DNA from 3 places in the Bradyrhizobium sp. 142 genome. Region 3 is predicted to be linked to each of the others. Evidence: predicted binding sites of a transcription regulator. Region 3 holds the regulator's gene; each other region holds the start of a gene.
What was found. The regulator PhoB, encoded in region 3, activates phosphate uptake and scavenging genes when phosphate is short. The targets are predictions, from matches to a motif close to TGTCATNNANCTGTCAT.
Positions count from the first base shown of each region.

Region 1: the regulator PhoB is predicted to act here: its motif matches at 2,605-2,621, upstream of IVA82_RS34365 (DUF47 domain-containing protein).
Region 2: the regulator PhoB is predicted to act here: its motif matches at 2,321-2,337, upstream of IVA82_RS14420 (RNA degradosome polyphosphate kinase).

Region 1 covers NZ_JADPKQ010000374.1:62,952-67,345, forward strand. The annotation lists gene IVA82_RS34350 (peptide chain release factor 3) at 1-348, opposite strand, end outside; gene sugE (quaternary ammonium compound efflux SMR transporter SugE) at 505-819, shown strand; gene IVA82_RS34360 (inorganic phosphate transporter) at 812-1,819, opposite strand; gene IVA82_RS34365 (DUF47 domain-containing protein) at 1,918-2,562, opposite strand; gene IVA82_RS34370 (branched-chain amino acid ABC transporter permease) at 2,719-3,687, opposite strand; gene IVA82_RS34375 (branched-chain amino acid ABC transporter permease) at 3,689-4,394, opposite strand, start outside.
Region 2 covers NZ_JADPKQ010000144.1:34,990-39,383, reverse strand. The annotation lists gene ppx (exopolyphosphatase) at 1-41, opposite strand, end outside; gene IVA82_RS14420 (RNA degradosome polyphosphate kinase) at 57-2,246, opposite strand; gene IVA82_RS14415 (DnaA/Hda family protein) at 2,388-3,065, opposite strand; gene IVA82_RS14410 (CDP-alcohol phosphatidyltransferase family protein) at 3,157-3,699, opposite strand; gene purM (phosphoribosylformylglycinamidine cyclo-ligase) at 3,854-4,394, shown strand, end outside.
Region 3 covers NZ_JADPKQ010000173.1:20,795-25,188, reverse strand. The annotation lists gene IVA82_RS16285 (aspartate aminotransferase family protein) at 1-600, opposite strand, end outside; gene IVA82_RS16280 (GcrA family cell cycle regulator) at 1,052-1,564, shown strand; gene phoB (phosphate regulon transcriptional regulator PhoB) at 1,859-2,566, opposite strand; gene phoU (phosphate signaling complex protein PhoU) at 2,590-3,306, opposite strand; gene pstB (phosphate ABC transporter ATP-binding protein PstB) at 3,318-4,139, opposite strand; gene pstA (phosphate ABC transporter permease PstA) at 4,136-4,394, opposite strand, start outside.

The DNA of each region.
Region 1 (4,394 bases), on a different contig from region 3:
GACCGCGGTGAGCGTGCGGTAGGTATCTTCCGAAAAGTCTTCGTGGCCCGGCGTGTCCAGCAGGTTGAACACCAAACCCTCGAACTCGAAGGTCATCACGGAGGTCACGACCGAGATGCCGCGTTCGCGCTCGATCTTCATCCAGTCCGAGCGCGTGTTCCGCCGCTCGCCCTTGGCCTTGACCTGGCCGGCGAGATTGATCGCGCCGCCGAACAGCAACAGCTTCTCGGTCAGCGTGGTCTTGCCGGCGTCCGGATGCGAGATGATCGCAAAGGTTCGCCGCCGCGACACTTCAGCGGCAAGCGGGGAACGGGCCGGCGATTCGGCAGAAATGGCGATGTCGGACATGTCGGGAGCGTTTGGCAGGGAAAATGGGCCTGATCAAGCCTCATATGGTGATTGCCGAGCCTTCCGGCCAGCCCCATATCGCCCTTGGGAAGGACGTCCTTCCCGCCCATCAGTGCATCACACGCGGGGACGACCCTGCTTGAGCGGAGGGTCGTCATGGCCTGGAGCATCCTGTTCGTCGCCGGCCTGCTGGAGGTCTCCTGGGCGATCGGCCTCAAATATACCGAGGGTTTTACCAGGCTCGTTCCGTCCGTCCTCACGCTTGCGGCCATGGCCTGCAGCATCGTCCTGCTTGGGCTCGCACTGAAGACGCTTCCGATTGGAACCGCCTATGCGGTCTGGACCGGCATCGGTGCAGTCGGCACCGCGACGCTCGGCATCGTCCTCTTCGGCGAACCAGCGACCGCATTTCGCCTCGCCAGCATCGGACTGATCATCGCCGGCATTGTCGGGCTGAAGCTGGTTACTTGACGAAAATCTTGACCGCCCACCAGGTCAGCGCCGCGACAATCGCGGAGGCCGGCATCGTGATCACCCAGGCATAGACGATCGAACTGGCGACGTTCCAGCGCACCGCCGAGAGGCGGCGGGCGGCGCCAACGCCGACGATCGCGCCGGTGATGGTATGGGTGGTCGACACGGGAACCCCAAGGAATGTCGCCATGAACAGGGTCACCGCGCCGCCGGTCTCGGCGCAAAACCCCTGCATCGGCGTCAGTTTCGTGATGCGCAACCCCATGGTGCGGACAATGCGCCAGCCCCCCATCAGCGTGCCCATCGCCATCGCCGCCTGGCAGGACAGCACCACCCAGAACGGCACGAAGAACTCGCTGCCGAGATGGCCCTGCGAATAGAGCAGCACGGCGATGATGCCCATGGTCTTTTGAGCATCGTTACCGCCGTGACCGAGCGAATAAAGCGAGGCGGAGGCGAATTGCAGGATGCGGAAGGCGCGGTCGACCGCAAACGGCGTCGAGCGCACCGAAGCCCAGGACACGATCGCAACCAGCAGCATCGCAAGCAGGAATCCGACCAGCGGAGACAGCACGATGGCCAGCACGGTCTTGCTTAATCCACCCCACACCGCCGCCGAAATCCCGGCCTTGGCCATGCCGCCACCGACGAGCCCGCCGATCAGGGCATGGGACGACGATGACGGGATGCCGAGCGCCCAGGTGACCACATTCCAGACGATGGCGCCGACGAGAGCTGCAAAGATCACCTGCGCATCGACGATCGCGGGATCGATGATGCCGGTGCCGATGGTCTGGGCGACGTGCAGCCCAAACACCATGAAGGCGACGAAATTGAAGAACGCGGCCCAGAACACCGCGAATTGCGGCCGCAGCACGCGGGTCGAGACGATGGTCGCGATCGAGTTGGCGGCATCATGCAGGCCGTTCAGGAAGTCGAACAGCAGCGCGACGGCGATCAGTCCGACCAGGACGGGTAGACCCAACGCAGCATCCACGGCGCGCCCCTGCTTTAAAGATTGAGCATGATCTCCGCGCAAACGCCTGCTGCGTTTGTCGCGAAGGCAAACCGCCGCGCACTTTTCCGGATCATGCTCTAGACTTGCTCGATGACGATGCTGTTGATCTCGTTCGCGACGTCGTCGAAGCGATCGGCCACCTTTTCGAGGTGGTCGTAGATCTCGGCACCGACGATGAAATTCATTGCACTGCCGTCGCGGTGCTTCAGGAACAACTCCTTCAACCCGATGTCGTGGAGATCATCGACGCGGCCTTCCAGCTTGCCCAGCTCCTCCGTGATCGCCGTCAGCATGGCGACGTTCTGGCCGATCGCCTGCATCAGCGGCAGCGCGCGTCCGACCAGATTGGCACATTCGATCAAAAGCCCGCCGATCTCCCGCATCGGCGGCTCGAAGGTTCGGACCTCGAACAGCATCACCGCTTTCGCCGTCTGCTGCATCTGGTCGATGGCGTCGTCCATCGAGGTGATCAGGTTCTTGATGTCGCCGCGGTCGAACGGGGTGATGAAGGTGCGGCGCACCGCCGTCAGCACCTCGCGGGTGATGTTGTCGGCATCGTTCTCGAACTGACTGACGCGCTGGCAATAGACCGGCGTCTCCTCGCCCCCGTTCAGCATCCCCTGGAGCGCGATGGAGCCCTGAATCACGGTCTTGGCATGGCGGTCGAACAGGTCGAAGAACCGTTCTTCCTTGGGCAGGAAAGCGCGAAACCAACGCATCATGGGGATAGTCTACCGGTTGGACATGGCCCGGCCCGACCGGGCCGTCACGAAACTGTCATAGACCATTTTCGTTCCGCGCGCGTGCCACCTCACGCCAGCGGAGCCGGATCATCCACCGCTTTCACGCGCCAACAAAACCAGCACTCTATCAACGACTTAGAGCGAGCGCCGGAAGTAATGCGCGATTTCACCAACCACGCCGCGGCGGAAGGTAAGCACGCAGATCACGAAGATCGAGCCCTGGATCACCGTCACCCACTGGCCGAAGCCCGCCAGATATTGCTGCATGGCGATGATGGCGAAGGCACCGACCACGGGGCCGAAGATGGTGCCGAGACCGCCGACCAGCGTCATCAGCACCACTTCGCCCGACATCGACCAGTGCACGTCCGTGAGCGAGGCGTTCTGCGCCACGAACACCTTCAGCGCACCGGCGAAGCCGGCCAGCGTGCCCGACAGGACGAAGGCCAGGAACTTGTACTGGTCGGTCCGGTAACCCAGCGAGATCGCGCGCTGCTCGTTCTCGCGGATCGACTTCAGGACCTCACCGAATGGCGAGTTGATGATGCGGTAGATCAGCAGGAAGCCGGCGAGGAAGCCGACCAGCACGACATAATAGAGGACGGTGGGCTTCGAGAGATCGAAGACGCCGAACATGTGCCCTTGCGGAATGCCCTGGATGCCGTCCTCGCCATGGGTGAACGGCGCCTGGAGGTAGATAAAGTACAGCAGCTGCGACAGCGCCAGCGTGATCATCGAGAAATAGATGCCCTGGCGCCGAATCGAGATGTAGCCGGTCACGATAGAGAGGACGAAGGCGCCGGCGATGCCGACGAGGATGCCGAGCTCCGGCGGCAGCGCCCACACCTTCAGCGCATGCGCGCTGCAATAACCGGCGGTGCCTAAGAACATCGCGTGACCGAACGACAGCAGACCGCCATAGCCGATCAGAAGATTGAAGGCACAGGCGAGCAGCGCGAAGCAAAGTGCCTGCATCACGAAGAACGGATAGAGGCCGCTGAAGGGCACCGCGGCCAGCAGCAGCGCCATCACCACGAACACGATCATCTCGTCGCGTACCGCGCGCGGGGTTGCCGGCAGCGTATCGTCCGTCAAGACCGTCATATCAGGCCGCCCTTCCCGTCAATCCCGTTGGCTTCACCAGGAGCACCAGCACCATCAGCACGAACACGACGGTGTTGGAGGCCTCGGGATAAAAATACTTGGTCAGGCCCTCGATCACGCCAAGCGCAAAGCCGGTGATGATCGACCCCATGATCGAGCCCATGCCGCCGATCACGACCACCGCGAACACGACGATGATGAGGTCGGCGCCCATCAGCGGCCGCACCTGGTTGATCGGCGCCGAGAGCACGCCGGCGAGCGCGGCAAGGCCGACGCCGAGACCATAGGTCAGCGTGATCATGCGCGGCACATTGACGCCGAAGGCGCGCACCAGCGTCGGATTTTCGGTCGCGGCGCGCAAGTATGCGCCGAGCCGCGTCTTCTCGATCAGGAACCAGGTCGCGATGCACACCACCAGCGAGAACACCACGACCCAGCCGCGATAGACCGGCAGGAACATGAAGCCGAGATTCATGCCGCCTTTGAGCTGGTCCGGAATGGCGTAAGGCAGGCCGGATGATCCGAAATAGTTCTGGAACACGCCCTGCACGATCAGCGCAATGCCGAAGGTCAGCAGCAAGCCGTAGAGGTGATCGAGCCCGGTCAACCATTGCAGCATGGTCCGCTCCAGGATCATGCCGAAAATACCGACGACAATCGGCGCGACAATCAATGCCGGCCAATAGCCAATGCTGAGATAATCATTG
Region 2 (4,394 bases), on a different contig from region 3:
ATGACAGCGACGCTTGAGCCGCGCTCGCGCGGCCTCGTCACGTCAGAAATCCCCGATCAGGGCTGATGACGTTCGTTCCGGCGCGTGAGACGGCGCGGCGAGGATTCCTTGAGCGACTTTCCACGGCCAGACAGACTCGGATTTGTCATGAAGTAGTTGTGGACGTTGAAAGGCTCCTCGCCCTTCGCGGTCTTCATACGCGTTGAGGACCCGTCCGGCAACAATTGCCAGCTCTGCTCATTGTCCTTCAGGTTCGCGACCATGATCTGTTCGAGAACCTGCTGATGCACCGTGGGATTTTGCAACGGACACAGCACCTCGACGCGGCGGTCGAGGTTGCGCGGCATCATGTCGGCGGACGAGATATACACAGCCGCTTTCGCGCTCGGCAGGCCCTGGCCCATGCCGAAGCAGTAGATTCGGCCGTGTTCCAGGAAGCGTCCGATGATCGACTTGACGCGGATGTTTTCCGACAGGCCCGGAATGCCAGGCCGCAGGCAGCAGATGCCTCGCACCACGAGCTCGACCTGGACGCCGGCCTGTGACGCTTCGTAGAGCGCGTCGATGATGTCGGGGTCGACCAGCGCATTCATCTTCATCCAGACCGCGCCCGGCTTGCCGTGCCGGGCATGCTCGGTCTCGCCCTGGATGTGCTGGATGATGCGCTTGCGCAGGGTCAGCGGCGACACCGCCATCTTTTCGAGATCGCTTGGCGCCGCATAGCCGGTGATGAAGTTGAACACGCGCGCGGCGTCGCGGCCGATGGTCGGCTCCGAGGTGAAGTAGGAGAGGTCGGTGTAGATGCGCGCGGTCACCGGGTGATAGTTGCCGGTGCCGGTATGGACATAGGTGGTGAGGCTGCCACCTTCGCGGCGCACCACCATCGACAGCTTGGCGTGGGTCTTGAGTTCGAGGAAGCCGTAGACCACCTGGACGCCGGCGCGTTCGAGGTCGCGCGCCCAGCGGATGTTGGCCTCTTCGTCGAATCGCGCCTTCAGCTCGATCAGCGCGGTGACCGACTTGCCGGCTTCCGCGGCTTCCGCGAGCGCACGCACGATCGGCGAGTTGTTGGAGGTGCGGTAGAGCGTTTGCTTGATCGCGACGACGTCCGGATCGCGCGTGGCCTGCTGGAGGAACTGCACCACCACATCGAAGGATTCGTAGGGGTGATGGACGACCAAGTCCTTCTGCCGGATCGCGGCAAAAATGTCGCCGCCGTGCTCGCGCACGCGCTCGGGATGGCGTGGCACGTAAGGCGTGAATTCGAGGTCGGGCCGGTCGAGGCGGGTGAGCTGGGACAGCTCGTTCATGGCGAGCACGCCGTCGACCAGAAACACCTCGTCGTCAGCGGCCGACAGCGCGTGCTGCACGAAGCTGCGCAGCTGCTCCGGCATCTTGGCGTCGATCTCGAGCCGGATCACCGAACCGCGGCGACGACGCTTCAGCGCGGTCTCGAACAGGCGGACGAGGTCTTCGGCTTCTTCCTCGATTTCCAGCTCGGAGTCGCGGATGATGCGGAAGGCGCCCTGGCCGTGCAGGTTGTAGCCGGGGAATAGGCGATTGATGAACAGGGCAGTCGCTTGCTCCAGGGTGATTAGCCGCACCGTGCCGTCGGCCGGCAGGCGGATGAAGCGGTCGATCTTGCCGGGCATGCGGATCAGCGCGTTCATTTGCTTGCCGTCGGCGGCGCGCGTGAGCTGGAGCGCGATGGTGAAGCCGAGGCTCGGAATGAACGGGAAGGGATGGGCCGGGTCGATCGCGAGCGGCGTCAGCAGCGGGAACACGTTGGCGAGGAAGTAGTCCTCGATCCAGGTCCGCTCCGCCTTAGTGACCTCCTTGCCGTCCACCAGGACGATGCCGACGTCGGCCAGCGAGCCGCGCAGGCCGCGCCAGATCGCCTGCTGGTCGGAGGCCAGCTTGGAGACAGTCTGGTTGATCAGGGCGAGCTGCTCGGACGGGGTCAAGCCGTCCGGGCTGCGCTCGGCAATACCCTCGCGCACCTGGGCCTTGATGCCGGCGACGCGGACCATGAAGAATTCGTCGAGATTATTCGCCGAAATCGACAGGAATCGCACCCGCTCCAGCACGGGGTGGCTGGGATTGACCGATTCCTCCAGGACGCGCCGGTTGAAATGCAGCCACGATAGCTCGCGGTTGATGAACCGCTCGGGGCTCGAAGCGATCGTCGGCTGGCCTTCGAATTCTTGAGTTTTTTCTTTAATTTCAATGACTTGCGCAGAGTCCATCAGAAGCCGATCCATCCTGTTTCGCCTCACTTTGCGACTTATGCGCAAAACCGGCGCGAGCATGTGTGAGTGCGATGACGTTTCGATGACATTGACGTTCCGCCGGCGCGCCGCGTCAAGCGCTGTGGATGGGGAGCCGACTCAGGCGTCGCGCAGCAGCTCGGCGGCGAGCGCCCGGGTGACGGGACGGCCGAGCCGCAGCGCCTCGCTGTCGAGCAATTCCACAGCCTGGCGGGCGGCTGCTGAGGACCGCTCGAGGCGGGTGGTGAGGTAGCTGACCACGGTCTCGTCAACGGCGAGCTGGCGGTCGGCGCAGAACTTGACGATCAGGCCGCGGAACAGCTGGTCGTCTGGCGGCAACAGCGAGACCACGGGAACAGCCCGCAACCGGGAGCGCAGGTCGCGCAGTTCGATGTCGAGGGCAGCAGGCACCTCGCGTCCGGTGAAGAGGACGTAGGCGCCGTCTTCACGCGCGAGGTTCATCAGATGGAAGACGGCGCGCTCGTCGAATTCCTTTGCCTTGAGATCCTCGACCACCAAGGCGCCGGTCGCGAGCGCGCCGGGCACGCTCGCGGGGATCAGCGCATTCGCCGTGGTCGAGCGGGCGCCGGCGTCCTCGGCCCAGATCGCTCCGAGATGGCTCTTGCCGCTTCCTTCGGGGCCGGCCAGCCACATGATCCGGTTCGGCCATTCCGGCCAACTGTCGATCAGGCCGAGACCGGCCGCATTGGCGGGACCTTCGAGGAAATTGTCCCGGCTCAGGCTTTCCGCATGCGGAAGTGAAAACGCCAATTGTCGGGGATGAACGCGGCCTGCCACGCTTGCTTTGCTCCATGCCGGACGGCCGGCTTCAGTTGAAAGAGTAGACGTATCGAGCGCGAGTTGGCCTTTTGCGGGGGCTTATCCCGGCTCATTTGCCTTCGATGGTGCTCATGTGCCGCAGCCACTCAACGAGATAGAGCGACACGGAGGAGAGCGTGAAGACGGTGACGAGGCTCATTAGAATTATATCATAGGGCTGCGCCTTGAAGCCGAACGCAAGCGCGGCCAATACCAGCGCCGCGAAGGCCACCTGGGCCACAGTGTTGAGCTTGGACACCTTCGACGGCTTCATCTCGACCGGCTTGTCGAATAGCCAGGAGACGATCACGGCCGCCACGATCATGATGTCCCGCGACACCACCAGGATCACGATCCAGCGCGGAATCGCGCCCCAGATGCCGAGCGCCATGTAGATCGAGACCAACAGCGCCTTGTCCGCAAGCGGGTCGAGCAGGGCGCCGAGCTCGCTCGTCATGTTGAACCGCTTGGCGAGGAAGCCGTCGACGGCATCGCTTATGCCGGCGATCAGGAAGACGGCGAACGCCACCTCCATTTGGCTCGACACGATGGCCCAGACAATAATCGGGACCAGCATGATGCGGCCCAGGGTAATGATGTTCGGAATACTCACGCGGCGCTTCCCGGCACCCGGCCTGACCTCGAATCCGGCCCGTTTGAAGGCCGAACCGGTTGATATCTACATAGTATAGGGCAGCGCGCCATGCGAGCCATTGCGTGTCCCCGGAATTCGACGTAACCAGCCGCAAACCCACTGGAAATCGGGCATGACCGACCGCAAAAACGGCCTCACTTACGCCGATTCAGGCGTCGATATCGATGCGGGCAACCGCCTGGTCGACCTGATCAAGCCGATGGTGCGCGCCACCGCACGCGCGGGTGCCGACGCCGAGATCGGCGGCTTTGGCGGCCTGTTCGACCTCAAAGCGGCCGGTTTCAAGGATCCCATCCTGGTCGCCGCGACCGATGGCGTGGGCACCAAGGTCAAGATCGCGATCGAGACCGGCCTTCATGGCGGCATCGGCATCGACCTCGTCGCCATGAGCGTCAACGACCTCGTGGTGCAGGGCGCCGAGCCGCTGTTCTTCCTGGATTATTTTGCCTGCGGCAAGCTCGATCCGGAGGCGACCGCTGCGATCGTCGCGGGCGTTGCCGAGGGATGCCGGGAATCGGGCTGTGCCCTGATCGGCGGCGAGACTGCCGAAATGCCCGGCCTCTACAAGGATGGCGATTATGACCTCGGCGGCTTTGCCGTCGGCGCCGCCGAGCGGGGCACGCTGCTGCCGCGCAGGGACATCGCCGCGGGCG
Region 3 (4,394 bases):
AAACGCCGGCGTGGCCGAACGCACACCACCCTCGCCCTGGATCGGCTCGATCAGGATGCCCGCGGTCTGCGGACCGATCGCCTTCTTGACGGCATCGAGGTCGCCATGCGGCACCTGGTCGAACCCCTCCATCGGCGGACCGAAGCCTTCGAGATATTTGGCCGAGCCGGTCGCAGCCAGCGTCGCAAGCGTGCGGCCGTGGAACGCGCCTTCAAACGTGATCATGCGGTAGCGGTCGGGATGGCCCTTTGCGGCGTGAAAGCGGCGCACGATCTTGATCACGCATTCCATTGCCTCGGCGCCGGAATTGCAGAAGAACACGAAGTCCGCGAAGCTCTCATTGCACAGACGTGCCGCCAGCCGCTCGCCGTCGGGGCTCTGGAACAGGTTCGACATGTGCCAGAGTTTCGTCGCCTGCTCCTGCAACGCCTTGACCAGCGCCGGATGGGCATGGCCGAGCGCATTCACAGCGACGCCGGAGGTGAAATCGAGGTAACGCTCGCCGTTGGTTGCGATCAGCCAGCAGCCTTCACCGCGCTCGAAACCAAGGTCGGCCCTGGCGAAAACGGGAAGCAGATGCGGCGCGGCGCTGTTGGTCATGACGGTCACTTGGATGTTGAGGCCGGCCTCAACGCGCTTACGCAGCGCACCATTGACCGGCCCGAAAAACGAAACGTGCCGCCTTTTAAGGGCGGCACGTAGTACTATCTTATGCTTGGTAAAACCGGTGTCAATGCCGCCCGGAAAGCCTCGCGAAACGCTGAATCCGTAGTCTTGCGGTGCCGATTTTGCGAGTTTTAGCCACGGAACATGTGGAAGCGAGTCGGCGGACTCTTGCGCGTGAGTCACGCCATATTGTAGCGTTTGGCTTGTCAGATACGACATCTCGTGCAGCGGTTCTGATCTCTAAGTCCTCATGTACCGGCGTAAACGTTCGGGCGCATCTGGTGCGCCCGGCGAGCCTTAAGGGATTCTGGCGGCACGGGTTTTTCAAAGCTTAGGCATTCGCTGTGAGCCGGTATGGCAGGCGCGCAGCGAGGGAAAGGGTGCAATGACGGTTTTGACCTGGTCGGATGATCGCGTCGAGCAGCTGAAGAAGCTCTGGGAGGCCGGACTTTCGGCCAGCCAGATCGCGGCGGAGCTCGGCAATGTGACCCGCAACGCCGTGATCGGAAAGGTGCACCGGCTCGGCCTGTCCGGCCGCGCCAAGAGCCCTTCATCCGCTGCTCCCCGGCCGCGCAAGGCGCGCCCGGCGCAGCACATGATGCGGGTGAACCGTCCGATCTCGCGCGGCAATACGGCGCTGGCGCAGGCCTTCGAGGTCGAGGTGGAGCCGGATCCGGTCACCTACGACAACGTGGTGCCGATGAGCCAGCGGCTGTCGTTGCTGGAATTGAACGAGGCGACCTGTCACTGGCCGGTCGGCGATCCCTCGAGCCCCGATTTCTTCTTCTGCGGCGGCAGGGCGCTGTCCGGCCTGCCCTATTGCGCCCAGCACTCGCGCGTCGCGTACCAGCCGGCGGCGGACCGCAGGCGTGCACCGTCCAAGCCCGGGCCGCGGTAAGCTGGCGGATTAGCTGACTGCAAGGATAGCGCCGTCACACGATGACCGCGCAAATCACTCAGTGTCTCCCGGACAAGCGCGCCTCAAGCGCGCGCAGATCCGGGATCCATGGCCACCGCAAGATGTGGTTACGGGGACTCGGAGTTACCTTTTTTGCGCAACAACCACTCCCTGTGGCTATGGGTCCGGGATCTGCGCTCCGCTCTGGACAACGCTGCGCGTTGCAAACGTTACGCTTGTCCGGGACGACGGCTGAGAGTGTAGCGGCAGCTCGCTAAATCAGCTCGCAAAGGCCTACGCCTGCTCCGCTTTCGCAAAACGATCGTCCAGTGCGTAACCGGCGCCGCGGACGGTGCGGATGGGGTCCTGCTCGCGGCCGAGATTGAGCAGCTTGCGAAGGCGGCCGATGTGCACGTCGACGGTACGCTCGTCGATATAGATGTCGCGGCCCCAGACGCTGTCGAGCAGCTGCTCGCGCGAGAACACCCGGCCGGGGTGCTCCAGGAAGAACTCCAGCAGACGATATTCGGTCGGACCAAGATCAATCGGACGGCCTGAGCGCGCGACGCGACGTTTGTCGCGATCGAGTTCGATGTCGCCAAAGGCGAGCACGGTGGCAAGCCGCTCCGGGCTTGCGCGCCTGAGCAGGCCCTTCACCCGCGCCAGGAGCTCCGGCACCGAGAACGGCTTGACGATGTAGTCGTCGGCGCCGGTCGCCAATCCCCGCACCCGCTCGCTCTCCTCGCCGCGGGCGGTGAGCATGATGATCGGGAGCTGCTTGGTCTCGGGCCGGGTGCGAAGCCGCCGGCACAGCTCGATGCCGGACAACCCCGGCAGCATCCAGTCGAGCACGATCAGGTCGGGGATATGCTCCTTGAGGCGGGTGTCGGCGTCGTCGCCGCGCATCACCGTCTCGACGTCATAGCCGTCGCCTTCGAGGTTGTAGCGGAGAAGCTCTGTCAGAGCTTCCTCGTCCTCAACCACCATAATGCGTGCGCCCATGGGCTCGTTGCTCCCTTGAGTCTTTAGGTATTCGGAACCGTGGTGGCGAAGGTCGTCATGTCGCCCTTCGGCCGCTTGTCGGTGATGGCCTGACCCTCGATCATGTAGAACACGGTCTCGGCAATGTTGGTGGCGTGGTCGCCGATGCGCTCGATGTTCTTGGCGCAGAACATCAGGTGGATGCAGAACGAGATGTTGCGTGGATCTTCCATCATGTAGGTGAGGAGTTCGCGGAACAGCGAGGTGCAGATGGCATCGACTTCCTCGTCGCCCTTCCACACCGCCATCGCCGCCGGCAGATCATGCGCGGCATAGGCGTCCAGCACCGATTTGACCTGCTGCTGCACGAGGTCGGTCATGTGTTCCAGGCCGCGGAACAGCTTCAGCGGATGGAAGTCCGTCTCCAGCGCCGCGACGCGCTTGCCCATGTTCTTGGCGAGGTCGCCAATGCGCTCGAGATCGGTCGCAACGCGCATGGCGCCGACGATCTCGCGCAGGTCAACCGCCATCGGCTGGCGGCGAGCGATGGTGAGCACCGCACGCTCCTCGATGCGCCTCTGGAGGATGTCGAGCTCGGCGTCGATGGTGACGACGCGCTGACCGAGCGCGACGTCGCGCCGGATCAGCGCATCGACGGACTCCACGATCATGCGCTCGGCAATCCCGCCCATCTCGGCGACCAGCCGGGTGAGCTCCTGGAGGTCGGTGTCGAACGCCTTTGCGGTATGTTCAGAAACCATGTCCCGTCTCCTCAGCCGAACCGGCCGGTGATGTAATCCTGCGTACGCCGATCGCTCGGTGACGTGAAGATCCTGCTGGTGTCGTCGAACTCGATCAATTCACCGAGATACATGAAGGCGGTCTTGTCGGAGACGCGGGCCGCCTGCTGCATGTTGTGGGTGACGATCGCGATCGTGTAGTTCTCGGAGAGCTCCTGGATCAGCTCCTCGACCTTGGCGGTCGAGATCGGGTCCAGCGCCGAGCAGGGCTCGTCGAACAGGATCACCTCGGGCCGCACCGCGACCGTGCGGGCGATGCAGAGGCGCTGCTGCTGGCCGCCGGAGAGCGACAGGCCCGAGGCGTTGAGCTTGTCCTTGACCTCGTTCCAGAGCGCGCCGCCGCGCAGCGCCTTCTCGACCCGGTCGTCCATCTCGGATTTCGAGATCCTCTCATAGAGGCGGATGCCGAAGGCGATGTTCTCGTAGATCGTCATTGGGAACGGCGTCGGCTTCTGGAACACCATGCCGACGCGTGCGCGCAGCAGGTTGAGGTCGAGCCGGGGATCGAGAATGTTGGTCTGGTCGAGCATGAGCTGTCCGGTGGCGCGCTGGCCGGGATACAGATCATACATCCGGTTGAAGATGCGCAGCAGGGTCGACTTGCCGCAGCCCGACGGGCCGATGAACGCCGTAACGCGGTTGGTGCCGAGCGTCAGGTCGATGTTCTTCAGCGCATGGTGCTCGCCGTAATAGAAGTTCAGCTTGCGCACCGTCACCTTGGGGGGCGCCTCGGGCAGCACCGGCGCCTGGGGCAGGCCGCCGGACGCGCTCATGGATACGGACAGATCACTCATTTTGCGGTCCTCTCGGCGCCAAGGATGCGCGCGCCAATATTCAGGGCAAGAACGGTCAGCGTGATGAGCAGCGCCCCACTCCAGGCCAGCTGCTTCCAGTAGGCATAGGGGCTCTGCACGAAGTTGTTGATGGTGACCGGCAGGTTGGCCATCGTCTTGTTCAGGCTCAGGCTGAAGAACTGGTTCGACAGCGCGGTGAACAGCAAAGGCGCGGTCTCGCCGGCGACGCGGGCGGTGGCCAGCAGCACGCCGGTG